Linked DNA regions of Formosa agariphila KMM 3901. The protein of the gene in region 2 binds, or shares a complex with, the protein of the main gene of each other region. Links are inferred from orthologs where the notes say so. Each region holds a gene or a part of one and is shown on either strand. Other genes may lie near its edges. The genes, in order: BN863_RS02415 and pfkA.

Evidence for each region.
Region 1: pfkA (region 2) and BN863_RS02415 share a complex: the UniProt entries of both Bacillus subtilis proteins name them as parts of the possible RNA degradosome complex. The link is inferred for Formosa agariphila KMM 3901 from one-to-one orthologs.

Annotation. Positions count from the first base shown.
Region 1 is NZ_HG315671.1:566,104-573,068, forward strand. The notes cover bases 4,046-6,965. They hold BN863_RS02415 (polyribonucleotide nucleotidyltransferase), read right to left. Parts: upstream 6,662-6,965; coding sequence 4,430-6,661; downstream 4,046-4,429. Other genes in these bases: BN863_RS02410 (hypothetical protein), read right to left, coding at 4,046-4,307; rpsO (30S ribosomal protein S15), read right to left, coding at 6,803-6,965. Also shown: aqpZ (aquaporin Z), read right to left, coding at 1-422; BN863_RS02390 (lipocalin family protein), read right to left, coding at 568-1,107; BN863_RS02395 (porin family protein), read right to left, coding at 1,442-2,011; rpe (ribulose-phosphate 3-epimerase), read right to left, coding at 2,178-2,840; BN863_RS02405 (sigma-70 family RNA polymerase sigma factor), read right to left, coding at 2,978-3,841; more of BN863_RS02410, read right to left, coding at 3,933-4,045. UniProt on the Bacillus subtilis protein: Involved in mRNA degradation. Catalyzes the phosphorolysis of single-stranded polyribonucleotides processively in the 3'- to 5'-direction. Necessary for competence development in Bacillus subtilis.
Region 2 is NZ_HG315671.1:1,581,029-1,587,966, reverse strand. Bases 4,046-6,938 are described here. They hold pfkA (6-phosphofructokinase), read right to left. Parts: upstream 6,039-6,938; coding sequence 5,052-6,038; downstream 4,046-5,051. Other genes in these bases: BN863_RS06715 (translocation/assembly module TamB domain-containing protein), read right to left, coding at 6,193-6,938; gap (type I glyceraldehyde-3-phosphate dehydrogenase), read right to left, coding at 4,046-5,029. In the rest of the region: BN863_RS06745 (class I SAM-dependent methyltransferase), read left to right, coding at 1-330; BN863_RS06740 (SLC13 family permease), read right to left, coding at 394-2,214; BN863_RS06735 (methylglyoxal synthase), read right to left, coding at 2,715-3,077; BN863_RS06730 (BadF/BadG/BcrA/BcrD ATPase family protein), read right to left, coding at 3,077-3,940; more of gap, read right to left, coding at 4,025-4,045. UniProt on the Bacillus subtilis protein: Catalyzes the phosphorylation of D-fructose 6-phosphate to fructose 1,6-bisphosphate by ATP, the first committing step of glycolysis.

The DNA.
Region 1 (6,965 bases), 1.0 Mb from region 2 along the record:
ATAAATGTCATAACAATTTCTGTAACTAAGGCAGACATCATATTGTACCCATCAGGGGAATGTTCGCCATATCCATTTGCTGCAAATCCGCCTAATTCAAATCCTGCTTTTCCTGAGGCAATGCTATATAATATTCCTGCACCCAAAATTCCTCCTAAAACTTGAGCAATAATATAAGGTACAACGTCTTTCTTATCGAAACGTCCACCTACCGTAAGGCCAATTGTAACCGCTGGGTTTAAATGACAACCAGAAATATGTCCAATAGCATATGCCATGGTTAATACAGTAAGTCCAAAAGCCATAGCGACTCCTACAAATCCAATTCCTAATTCTGGGTATCCGGCTGCTAATACAGCACTACCACACCCGCCTAATACAAGCCACATGGTGCCTATAAATTCAGCTACTAATTTTTTCATAATGTTGGTTGGTTTAAAAGATTAATTATAAGGTTGATCGCACTCTAATTATAATTTAATGTGCTTATCAGTATCAACGCTATAAATATGCGAAATCTTTAGAAACTTTTTATGAAAAATATAGCAATAAAATTTTTGTATGGTTTTATGATTTATCGTGCTCTACCCAAATTAAATCGTCTGTATTGTAGCCAATCTCTTTAGCTTTTTTTAAAAAATCTTGTTTTATGCTTTCAGGTATAAATGTTTCTCGAGATAGAATCCATAAATAATCTAGATTCTTACCTGCAACAAGTGCATATTTGTAGTTGTCTTCCAGTGCAATAACATTATATCCAGAATAGAAAGGGCCAAAAAAAGACACCTTTAGCTTGGCTATAGAATCGCTATCTACAAATTTAGCTTTTCCTTCTGCTTCTTGCCATTTATCTTTTTTGTAGTTATAACCTTTATTTTCCACTTTAATAGTTTGATTTGAATTGATGGAATAATTTGCGGTAGTATTATTAAGGTCTTTTTCAAATTTGAAATCGAGTCGTGCTATTTCATACCATTTTCCTAAATATTTTTCTTTATTAAAGGGTGTAACGGCTTCAGCTTTTTCTGGAATAGTAGCACAAGATGTAAATATAGCTCCTGTTATTACTATAAGAAGTGTTGGAATCACGAATTTTAAATAATGCATGTTATAATTTGTTAAGGTTAAGTGCTAATTAAGGTACGCACATCTATATTGTAATACAATTTTATCATAATAATACTAATTTTAGTATCTGTATTACATGTGTTTCTAACTTAAAAGCATTTAGGTTTATCAAAAAAATAGATAATTATTGTTCGCTTGTGGTAGTTGAAGACCTAGTCTTTCTAATCAAATATTTGACTATAAAAAGTTATAATCAAGTTAGCATAAAATCATTAAAGCTGAACAATGTTAACATTGTTCAGCTTTAATGATTTTTTTTAATCCTTTAAGTGTTTATACTGTTTTAGGACTAGAAAATATGTGTTTTTTTGTTTTAGAATCTGTATAGTAATTCTAAACTATGAATAAAATTGTTGTTAGCATACACTTTGTCTGGATCGAAAGCAAACTTTCCTAAAGTTTGAAGTCTAAGTCCCCATACAGGTGTAAACCAGAATCTTAAACCTAAAGTAACGTTTCCAGAAACATTAGATTCGTCTGCAACTTTAAAATAACCTAAACCTAAACCTGCGTAAGCATCAATGTTTTCATTTTCAGCAATGTACTCGTCAAAATAAAATTTACCATTAACATCAAAAGAAGTATAGTTACCACCTTCAATCCATCCGCTTCCGCCATGAGCAAAATCTTCATAAACTTCATCAATTTTATTAAAACTTAACATAGGACTAATAGACCAGTGTTCGTCAAACTTATATTCTACTCCTAAAGTAATTGGTCGACTAAAACTCCAACGTTCTGAACCTTTAAGAGGATCTTGATAGGCACTATCATCAAGTAAGTTGATACCAAAGCTGGCAACCCATGATTCACGTCCTCTATATTGACTGTAAGTCAATGTAGTAAACAGAAGGAAAAAAAGTATAATTGTAGTCTTTTTCATATTAAAAATTTTTGTTAAAAATAATGTTTAAAAATTTATTATTGTTAGTTAAAATGATTTTTTTAGAAGATAATTTTATTTTTTAATTTAATGACAATTAAACAATTAAAGGACTAACATAATCAAAATTAATTGCTCGATATACTAGTAAAAGTTTAATAAATTATTAAGAATTAATACTTCTCTTTATATCGGATATTGTTTTTAGTTGATTAGTGCTCTTGAATACATAACTTCCTGCAACTAAAACATCTGCTCCACAATCAATTAATGCTTTTGCATTCTTATCTGTAACGCCTCCGTCAATTTCAATACGAGTAGATGCACCTTTTTTGTTAATTAATTCTTTTAATTTCTTGACTTTATTATAGGTGTTTTCTATAAAACTCTGACCACCAAAACCAGGGTTAACACTCATAATTAAAACCACATCGATATCATTAATAATATCTTCAAGTACGTTAACATTAGTGTGTGGGTTTAATGCAACTCCCGCTTTCATACCTTCGGCTTTTATAGCTTGAAGTGTTCTATGTAAATGAGTACATGCTTCATAATGCACGGTAAGTATATCACTTCCAATTTCTGCGAACGTCTTAATGTATCTGTCAGGGTCTACAATCATTAAATGTACATCTATAGTTTTAGTAGCATGTTTAGTAATTGCTTCCAAAACAGGCATCCCATAAGATATGTTAGGAACAAAAACGCCATCCATGATATCGATATGGAACCAATCGGCTTCGCTATTATTAACCATTTCAACATCTCGCTGCAGGTTACCAAAATCGGCAGCCAAAATAGATGGTGCTATTAATTTAGAACTCATTTAATTATAATTTTCGGCAAATGTAATATAAAAAAATGAACCCTCGGTAATCAGCCGAAGGTTCTTTCATCAATCAAAAAACGAACAGTTAACTTTCGCACTAATAGTGCTTAAACTGTTTGTTATTGTCTTTAGGTTTATCCTAAATATGTTTTTAATATTTTGCTACGTGAGGTATGTTTCAACCTACGAATAGCTTTTTCTTTTATTTGTCTAACACGTTCACGAGTTAAATCGAATGTTTCTCCTATTTCTTCTAAAGTCATTGGATGTTGATTTCCTAGACCGAAATATAAACGAATAACGTCTGCTTCTCGAGGTGTTAATGTTTCTAGTGCACGCTCAATTTCTGTACGTAACGATTCGTGTAATAACTCACGATCTGGATTTGGAGATTCTCCACTATTTAATACGTCGTATAAGTTAGAATCTTCTCCCTCTACAAGTGGAGCATCCATACTAACGTGGCGACCAGAATTTTTCATAGACTCCTTAACATCGTTAATCGTCATGTCTAATTCTTTGGCTATTTCTTCTGGACTTGGCGGACGTTCATGAGCTTGTTCTAAAAATGCAAAAGTCTTATTGATTTTGTTTATAGAACCAATTTTATTTAATGGTAAACGTACAATTCTAGATTGCTCTGCTAATGCTTGTAATATAGATTGACGAATCCACCATACGGCATACGAAATGAATTTAAAACCACGTGTTTCATCAAAACGTTGTGCTGCTTTAATAAGTCCTAAGTTACCCTCGTTAATTAAGTCGGGTAAAGTTAAACCTTGATTTTGATATTGCTTTGCTACCGAAACCACAAAACGTAAATTAGCTTTTGTTAATTTTTCTAAAGCGATTTGATCACCAGCCTTAATACGTTGCGCTAATTCTACTTCTTCGTCTGCGGTAATTAAGTCAACTTTTCCAATTTCTTGAAGATATTTATCTAGCGAAGCTGTTTCTCTGTTTGTAACCTGCTTCGTAATTTTAAGTTGTCTCATTGTAAAGTTCTCCTGTAAATTAAGTGAATACTCCTTTGTATGTAGTTATACGTAAGCTTGATTAAAAATGTTACAAAAGATTTGATATTTTTTAAATTTTAATTGTCTTTTTAAGATTTAGATTAATGTCTTCCAACATATCATTTGTAAATTTAAAGTGACCACGTGTTGTAATTAATTTAAAACGATATGATTTTAAATTACTTAAGGTGTTTAGAAATAACCACTTTGATTTTAATAAATTAGGTTTTGAAGATTTTAAACCAATATCGAAAATATGTTTTCGGCCTTCCTTTTCTGCAACGATGTCTGGTGTAACATTTAATTCACTCCCTTTTTTGAGATAAGATTTTGGCGTTTCATAGCCTTCTATATCTGCTTTAATGTTTTCAAATCCGTGTTGTTGTAAATATGTAATCGATTGATTTAAAAAATCTGAGTATTTTAGTTTGTCATTATATATCATAGCTAATAATATAACTCTTTTTGATGTAAAAATCAAATATTCAGGTTTTTAAGTTTTTGTGAATAAAAAAAAGCCAATTTTGAAAATACAAAATTGGCTTTTAAATATAGTTAAAAGATTACTTAATCTCTTTTTTCTCTAGGTTTTCTATCATCACGTTTGTTGTCGCGATTTCTATTATCTCTAGGTTTTCTATCATCACGATCGCGTGGTGGTCTTGCTACATAACCTTCTGGTTTTGGCAAAATAGCTTTTCGAGATACTTTTTCTTTACGTGTTTTAGGGTCTGTTCCGAAATATTTAACATCGAATACATCTCCCATATTAACAACGTCAGAAACATTTTCAGTACGTTCCCAAGCTAACTCACTTACGTGTAATAAGACTTCGTTTCCTGGCGCTTCCATATATTCTACAACAGCTCCAAAATCTAACATCTTAATAACTTTTACTTCGTAAACGCTACCAACTTGAGGTTTAAATAATATAGAATCGATTTTAGCTTGTACAGCTGCAATTCCTTCATTACCTACACCTAAAATTTCAACAATACCTTCTTCAGTTACAGGGTCTTCGTTTATTACGATAGTTGTTCCTGTTTCTTTTTGCATTTCTTGAATTACTTTTCCTCCTGGTCCAATTAATGCACCAATAAATTCGTTAGGAATTCTTCTAGTAATCATTTTAGGAGAATGTTCTTTTACATCTGTATTAGGTTCAGAAATCGTATCTGTAATTAATCCTAAGATATGTAAACGACCATCACGAGCTTGTTTTAAAGCATTTACAAGAATTTCGTAAGATAATCCTTTTACTTTAATATCCATTTGGCAAGCAGTAATACCATCTGCAGTTCCTGTTACTTTAAAGTCCATGTCACCTAAGTGATCTTCGTCTCCTAAAATGTCAGATAATACAGCGTATTTTCCAGATTCTACATCTGTAATTAATCCCATAGCAATACCAGAAACAGGTTTCTTTAATTGCACACCAGCATCCATTAACGCCATTGTTCCTGCACAAACAGTTGCCATAGAAGACGAACCGTTAGATTCAAGAATTTCTGACACTACACGTACTGTGTAAGGACAGTCTGCAGGGACCATATTTTTTAAAGCACGTTGTGCTAAGTTTCCGTGTCCAACTTCACGACGAGACGTTCCTCTTAACGGACGCGCTTCACCAGTAGAAAAAGGAGGGAAGTTGTAATGTAAATAGAAACGCTCTTCACCTTCAAAAGATGGCATATCTACTTGGTTAGCCTCTCTAGATGTACCTAAAGTAACTGTTGCTAATGCTTGAGTTTCCCCACGTGTAAATATTGAAGAACCGTGTGTAGAAGGTAAATAGTCTACTTCACACCAAATTGGTCTAATTTCGTCAGTCTTACGACCATCTAGACGTAAACCTTCATTTAGAGTTAAATCTCTAATTGCAGCTTTTTCAGCTTTATAGAAATATTTAGATACTAAGTCACCAAAGTCTTCTAATTCTTCTTCAGTAAAAGATGCTTTTACTTCAGCTTTAATTTCTTCGAAAGCAGCACTTCTTTCATGTTTTGCAGATGCTTTTTTAGCAACGGCATACACTTTATCGTAAGTTAATTCTTTAACTTTTTGCTCTACAGCTTCGTCTTCTCTTTCTCCTTCGTACTCACGTGTTTCTTTCTTACCAAAAGCTTCTGCTAATTTTACTTGAGCAGCACATTGTACTTTAATAGCTTCGTGAGCAAATTTAATTGCTTCAGCCATTTCTTCTTCAGAAATTTCTAACATTTCACCTTCAACCATCATTACAGAATCAGCAGATGCTCCAATCATCATATCGATGTCAGATTCTTCTAATTGTGCTCTTGTTGGGTTGATGATGAATTCACCATTAATACGACCAACTCTAGCTTCAGAGATTGGTGTTTCGAATGGTACATCAGATAATTGTATAGCTGCAGATGCGGCTAATCCAGCCATTGCATCTGGCATAACTTCAGGGTCATGAGACATTAACTGAATCATAACTTGAGTTTCTGCGTGGTAATCTTTTGGGAATAATGGACGTAAAACACGGTCTACAAGACGCATAGTTAATACTTCACCGTCGCTTGGTCTTGCTTCTCTTTTAAAGAAACCACCAGGATAACGACCTGCTGCTGCAAATTTTTCTCTGTAGTCTACCGTTAATGGTAAAAAGTCTACATCACTTTGTTTGTAATTTGAAACTAATGTACATAATAACATACATTTTCCAGATGTTACTACAACCGATCCATGAGCTTGTTTCGCTAATTTTCCGGTTTCGATGGAAATTTCTCTCCCATCACCAAGGTCTATAACCTCTTTAAAAACTTTTGGAATCATAAATTTTTTTATTCTAATTAAACAATGGTCGTTGTGTTGTAGTTGTTGTGTGGTGACCAATGAAAAACTAAGTAATAGCTTTTTATATATCTCTTACGAGGGGTAATAACTAAAAAAAAGAGGCATAAAGCCTCTCTTTTATTATTTTCTTAATCCTAATTCTTTAACAATAGCACGATATCTTAAGACATCTTTCTTAGTTAAGTAGTCAAGTAATGATCTACGCTTACCTACTAATTTTACTAATGAACGCTCAGTATTATAATCTTTACGATTCTTTTTTAAGTGTTCTGTTAAGTGATTA
Region 2 (6,938 bases):
TTAGATTTAGCTGCAGATCCATTACCAAAGGGAGATTGTGCTATACTCAGACAAGTGCTTCAACATTTGTCTAATTCCGAGATTCAAAATATCTTAAATAAGTTAACGGCGTATAAATATGTTATTATAACAGAACATATTCCGAATAGTGACTTTATCCCAAATGCTGATATTATTTCAGGACAAGGTATTCGTTTAAAGAAACACAGTGGTGTTAACGTATTAGCTACACCATTCAATTTAAAAGCAAAAGATATACATCAATTATTAAGCTTGCCTTTAAATAACGGTAAAGAAGTTATAGTTACCACCTCTTACACCCTTTATTAGAGGTTTAAATTTGAATACTTACCTGAAGACTAATATCAATTGAATATTCCTGAGTGTTATACCTTATATATTTTCTGAAAACAAAAAGGTTGCCAACACCCACAATATAACAGATAATACACCGCCTATAATTGCAAAATGGCGGAAAGAATAAATCCCGAGTCCGTAGATAATTGTATTGGTTTGATAGCCCATTGGGGTGAAAAAGCTAAAGTTTGCAGCAAATAAGACTGATAAAATAAAAAATTTAGGATCTAAATTTAAACCTGCAGCAACAGAAAGTGCAATAGGCGTCATTATAATTGCTGTTGCGTTATTAGAAATAACACCACTAAAAAGCATGGTAATTCCGAACAACGAAGCAATGACAAGCATCGGACTTTGACCTTGGAGCATACCAATTAAATTTTCTGAAAGCCAAGTTTCTGCTCCTGTATTTTTCATGGCAATACCAATAGGAATTAAACACGCTAATAAAAAAATAACTTCCCAATTAATATCTTTATAAACCGTATTTAATTTTAGGCAATTGAATACAAGTAAGAGAAATACGCCAATAATCGTACTTTTAACAATAGGAAATAATCCACTCGCTGCCAACCCGATTGTAATTAATAAAATCGTTAGCGATATATACTTTTTACGGGCATTTGGAAATGTGCTACTCGACAATTGTTGCATAACCACCACATGTTCTATACCTTCTAACTTATCTATATCATCTTCGTCGATTTGAATTAATAAGCGATCGCTTACTTTTAGCCTGATTTTATCCTCACGTTTTCTTATAAGACGTTCCTTGGTATTTCGCATATTAATCCGTTTTTTAATAGCTAGCGGATTGGCTTCCATAATCATGGCCGGTTTAATATCTCCTAGTCTCAACCCCAATAAATTGGAATTTGGGAGTATTAAGAGCTCTACAATGTGAGTGTCTTTATTTACTTCCTGTTTTACCTCTTCTGAATTGTCTTCATCTTCATGTTCTTCCGCTACAACTTCATTAAATAGAGTAATACCTTCTGTTTCCTTGGCTTTTAACAAATTATCCATACTCGCGTTTACCAGCAAAATATCACCCTCTTTTAATGTAATGTATTTTCCTGGCGCGTTTGTAGTGATGCCATCCCGTGTCATTTTTAGCAATTGCACATTTTGATTGGTAAATAAGAATGTTTCGCCTATAGTCTTACCAATTAACGAAGACTCCTTATTAATACATAGCTTTGTTATAAAATCTTGAAGTTCTTTTTGAAAATCTTTCGTCTTTTTAGAATCGTAAGGTAAAACAAACGACAAGGCTGTTACCACCACCACGCCTACTCCTAGAAAAATAAGTCCGTAATTAGTAAACTCGAAAAACGACAATTTTGGCACACCGCTTTGCTCGGCAATGGCATTTACAATTAAGTTGGTAGACGTTCCCATTAAGGTACAACTACCACCCAATATTCCTGCAAAAGAAATAGGCAGTAGTAATTTAGATTGAGAAATCCCATAACGTTGATGTAATTCGTTGGTAAGCTTTACAAATACAATAACCACTGCGGTAGTACTAATAAACGCAGATATACCCGCTACAATAAACATAATAACAGGGATAAGTAGTAATAGAGGCATACCTTTTAACTTGGTCATGGATTTAGATAGCATATTAATTACACCGTTTTGCTCCATAGCTATAGCAATAATCATGAGCATAAGAATGGTAATTGTGGCTGTGTTACTAAATCCAGTAAGTGCTTCTTCTGGCGAAAGAAAACCAGCTAGCAATAGAGAGGCCAATACAAAAATGGAAATTTTGTCTATAGAGAACAGCTCGAGCGCAAAAAAAATAAGGCTTAATCCCAAAATAACAAATATGATAACAATTTCGATGGTCATAAGCTCAATGGTTTTTCATTAAAAAAACTCCGTTCAAAATTTTATAAAAGGCATTCTAAATAAATTAGCCTGTAATCAAGTGTTCAAAGTAGATCGTTTTTTTCTTCAATTTCAAGAATATTTAGTCTACATAACATCTTAAAATAAGAAATTCAATTTTTAACATGTTTTGATACAATCTAAATTAAGTAAAATTTAGATACAGAAATTTCTTTTTATTAACTCAGAAGAAATTTAGGTCTGCTATAATTTTTCTGTTATTCTGAAATATTTACAAATTACAGCGAATTAAAACTTCTTAATATGGAGAATTTACAGCTATTAGATACAAATATTTTTTTTTACGGCAACAGTAACAATCTATGAAGTAAAACAAACACATTTAGTTTGTAGTTATTTGATAAACCGTTAAGTCCCTATTTGGAATCTAAACGGCTTTTAGAGAACAGGAATTTTTTAGTTTAATCAAAAAAAAATCTCTAGAAGAGATTTTTTAGTTTTTATATGGCTTTTATAAGCAACTCCGCTGTAGCTGGATTTGTTGCTAGTGGCACATCGTGCACGTCGCAAATCCGCATTAGCATAAATATATCCGGTTCATGAGGATGTTTTTCTAAAGGATCCCTAAAAAACAAAACCATATGGCATAACCCTTCTGCTACGCGAGCAGCGATTTGAGCATCTCCACCTAGAGGTCCTGATAAATAAGGTGTAACTTGAAACCCTGCTTTTTCTACTTTTGTACCTGTGGTTCCTGTAGAAATTAACGCGATTTGTTTCTGATCTAATACATCGCGGTGTTCGTTTAAAAACTGAACCATTTCAGCTTTTTTACCGTCGTGTGCTATAATTGCTATTTCCATTATTCTATATCCTGAGTATGAAATTTCGCTAAACCTTCTATTGGGCGTCTTGCAAAATTACCTACAGTAAAATTCAATTCTTTTCCAACAGCTAAAATTTCATCTTTAGCAAAATATGCTATCGAACCTGCAAAATGTACTGGCACTGTTTTTAATTCTTCTTTATACTGTAAAATCATGTTTTTAGCAAACAATCTAATACCTTCTTTAATTAAGTTCTGAATGTATTCAGAGTCTTTATTTAAAAACATAAATTCGGCAAAAGACGCCAAAAAGGCATTCGGGTTAGGTTGTTTGTAAATGTTGTATTTTATATAATCTGCTTCCAAATTATACTTATCTGCCATGGCAACTCGAATTGTTTCTGGCATATTATTAAAGTAGTAATCTCTAATTAATTGTTTTCCGTAGTAGTTTCCACTTGCATCGTCCATAAGACTCCAACCCAAAGATTTTACACGTTGGTGAATTTGTGTCCCATCAAAATAACTACAGTTAGAACCTGTACCTAAAATACAAACTACAGCAGCTTCTGTTGGCGTATTAATTGTAGAATACACAGCAGCCATTGTATCTTCGTCTACTGATACTTCAGCATTCTCAAAAAAATCTTCTAATACTGTTGTTAATAGTTTTTTAGGGTTTTCTGTTCCACAACCTGCACCATAAAAGAATACGTGAGTAACTTCTTTTTTATGCTTTTTTAAAACTTTACTGCCTTTAATAATTTTTCTTAATTTCTTTTCAGGAAGTATTGCCGGATTTAAACCGTTTGTTCTAACTTTTTCGAGAAGTTGGTTCCCTTTTTTATCTACCGCAATCCAGTCGGATTTTGTAGACCCACTATCAACTATTAAAATCATATGTTAGTTTTAGATAAAAAAACTCCACAGGATACTGTGCTTTATACACAATAACTCTGTGGAGTTATTATTAATTTGTATAAATTATTTTACAGATGCGATATGTTGTGCTAAGTCAACTAATTTAGTTGAATAACCAAACTCATTATCATACCAAGAAACTAATTTAACAAAACCATCATTTAAAGCCATACTTGCGTTAGCATCGAATGTACTTGTTTTTGGTTCTGATACGAAATCTTGAGATACTACACCTTCTTCAGTATAACCTAATATACCATTTAATTCTCCTTCAGAAGCTTCTTTTAAAGCTGCTTTAATTTCAGCCCATGGTGCTGGTTTTTCAAGACGACAAGTTAAATCTACAACAGATACATCTACAGTTGGTACTCTAAATGCCATACCTGTTAATTTTCCGTTTAATTCAGGAATTACTTTTCCTACAGCTTTAGCAGCTCCAGTTGAAGCAGGTACGATGTTGTTTAAAGATGCACGACCTAATCTGTAATCTTTTTTAGATACACCATCTACAGTAGATTGTGTAGCTGTAGCAGCGTGTACAGTTGTCATTAATCCTTCTGCAATACCAAATTTATCGTTAATTACTTTAGCTAAAGGTGCTAAACAGTTTGTAGTACAAGATGCGTTAGAAACAATAGTATCTGCAGCAGTTACTTGTTTGTGGTTTACACCCATTACAAACATTGGTGCATCTGCTGATGGTGCAGAAATTGCAACTTTTTTAGCTCCAGCAGTAATGTGCTTTTGTGCGCCTTCTAATGTTGTGAAGATACCTGTACAGTCTAAAACAACTTCAGCCTCTACTTCATCCCATTTTAAATCTTCTGGATTACGTTCTGCGGTAATTCTAATAGCATTTCCATTAACTATTAATTTTCCTTCTTCTGTTGAAATTGTTCCATCAAACTGTCCGTGTACAGAATCATACTTTAATAAGTAAGCTAAGTGCTCTACATCTAATAAATCGTTAATACCTACTATTTGAATATCTGGTCTAGCTACCGCTACTCTAAAAGCAATTCTACCTATTCTACCAAATCCGTTAATTCCAATTTTTAATTTTGACATAATCTTATTCTAAATTTAATGTTTAAGTGGTCATGATATCTGACACACGTAATAATTCTAAGTTAATTTTTGATTGACCTTTTATGGCTTGATCTAAAGGTGTTAAAGACATGACATCGTTTAATAAACCGACCATGTAATTAGACTTTCCTTCTAACAAGCTCTCTACTGCTTTTACTCCCATACGACTTGCCAACACTCTGTCAAAGCACGATGGTGAACCTCCACGTTGCATATGTCCTAAAACAGATACACGTACTTCATATTCCGACATATGCTCATCGACATAGTCCTTTAATTCAAATACGTTTTTACCAATTTTATCGCCTTCTGCAACGATTACTATACTTGACGATTTACCAGAATTTTTACTTCTATGTAAAGATTCTAATAATCGATCTAATCCTAAATTTTCTTCTGGTATTAATATTTCTTCTGCACCACCGGCTACACCAACGTTAAGCGCAATATGCCCAACATCTCGCCCCATAACTTCTATAAAGAATAAACGGTCATGAGAACTGGCTGTATCTCTAATTTTATCGATTACTTCTACTACTGTATTTAAAGCAGTATCGTAACCTAAAGTATGTGTAGTTCCAAAAATATCGTTGTCTATTGTTCCTGGTATTCCCATGACAGGCATATCGAATTCTGAGCTAAAAACCATAGCCCCAGTAAAACTACCGTCACCACCAATTACAACTAAAGCATCGACACCTTCTTTTTTTAAATTATCGTAAGCTTTCTTGCGACCTTCTGGCGTTCTGAAGTCTTTAGATCTCGCAGTTTTTAAAATGGTACCTCCTTTATTAATAATACCTTTTACACTACGGGCATCCATAGGGATAAATTCACCACGAATCATACCTTGATAGCCTTGAACAATACCCACACATTCAATATTATGAAAAGCACATGTTCTAACTACCGCACGAATCCCGGCATTCATTCCTGGAGAATCTCCTCCTGATGTTAAAACACCTATTTTTTTAATGGTTTTTGACATGTTCTATTGATTTGCTAGTAAATCTACTAAAGAAAATCAACATATAAAACAGCTTTGAGGACTTTTTAACAGAGGTTTTAAACTATAACGTTTGAATTTGAAAAAAAGTTAAAAACTTATTTATTAATTGAATAAATGCACGTTAACTGCGGAATTATTCCTCTGAAATATCTGTTTTCATAATAATATATGCAGGAAGTGTGCCTGTGGGTTTTGGTGTTTCATTTTCAGAATTTTCACCTTCTGATTTGTTCATTTCACCATAGAATATTTTCTGAATCAATTCTCTAAAAGTATCGAAATCTATATTATAAGAAATTCCTACTCCTTGAGTGTATCCTACCTTATCACCAAAATCTTGTATACTGTTTTCTCTATTAAATACATTTGCTGTTAGCGTCCCTTCTTCATTCAATAAGAAATTAACTTCAATATCTCCTGCTATTACTGTTTGGCTTACACCTCCAACAGGTACGTCTACATTTCCGTTAATCATAACACGTTCGCTAATCTTGGTTTGTAACGTTACACCAAAGCGATCGTCTGTTTGATAATCTGGATTGTTTTCACCCAATTCGTAGTTTAACCCTATATTTAACTTATTATCGCTTTCAGAAAATAAGCCGTTTACAATACCGTTTAAACGTTCGGTTAATGTTCCGTAAGGGTTTAAACTTGTTAAGCCACTAGAAAACGACCCTGTAGTTAATAGGTATAAGGCTTGGTTGTCGCGATCCTCTTTAGATTCTAATCTGTATGTTAACTCAGATTTCACCGTTGAATTTACATTCGGGAATTCGAAACCAAAGTTCACTTCAGGTTTTTCTAATTGTTCGGTTAATTCGATTTCAACATTTACCGGAATACTCTTATTAATTGGGTTATCTAATAAAGGAGAAG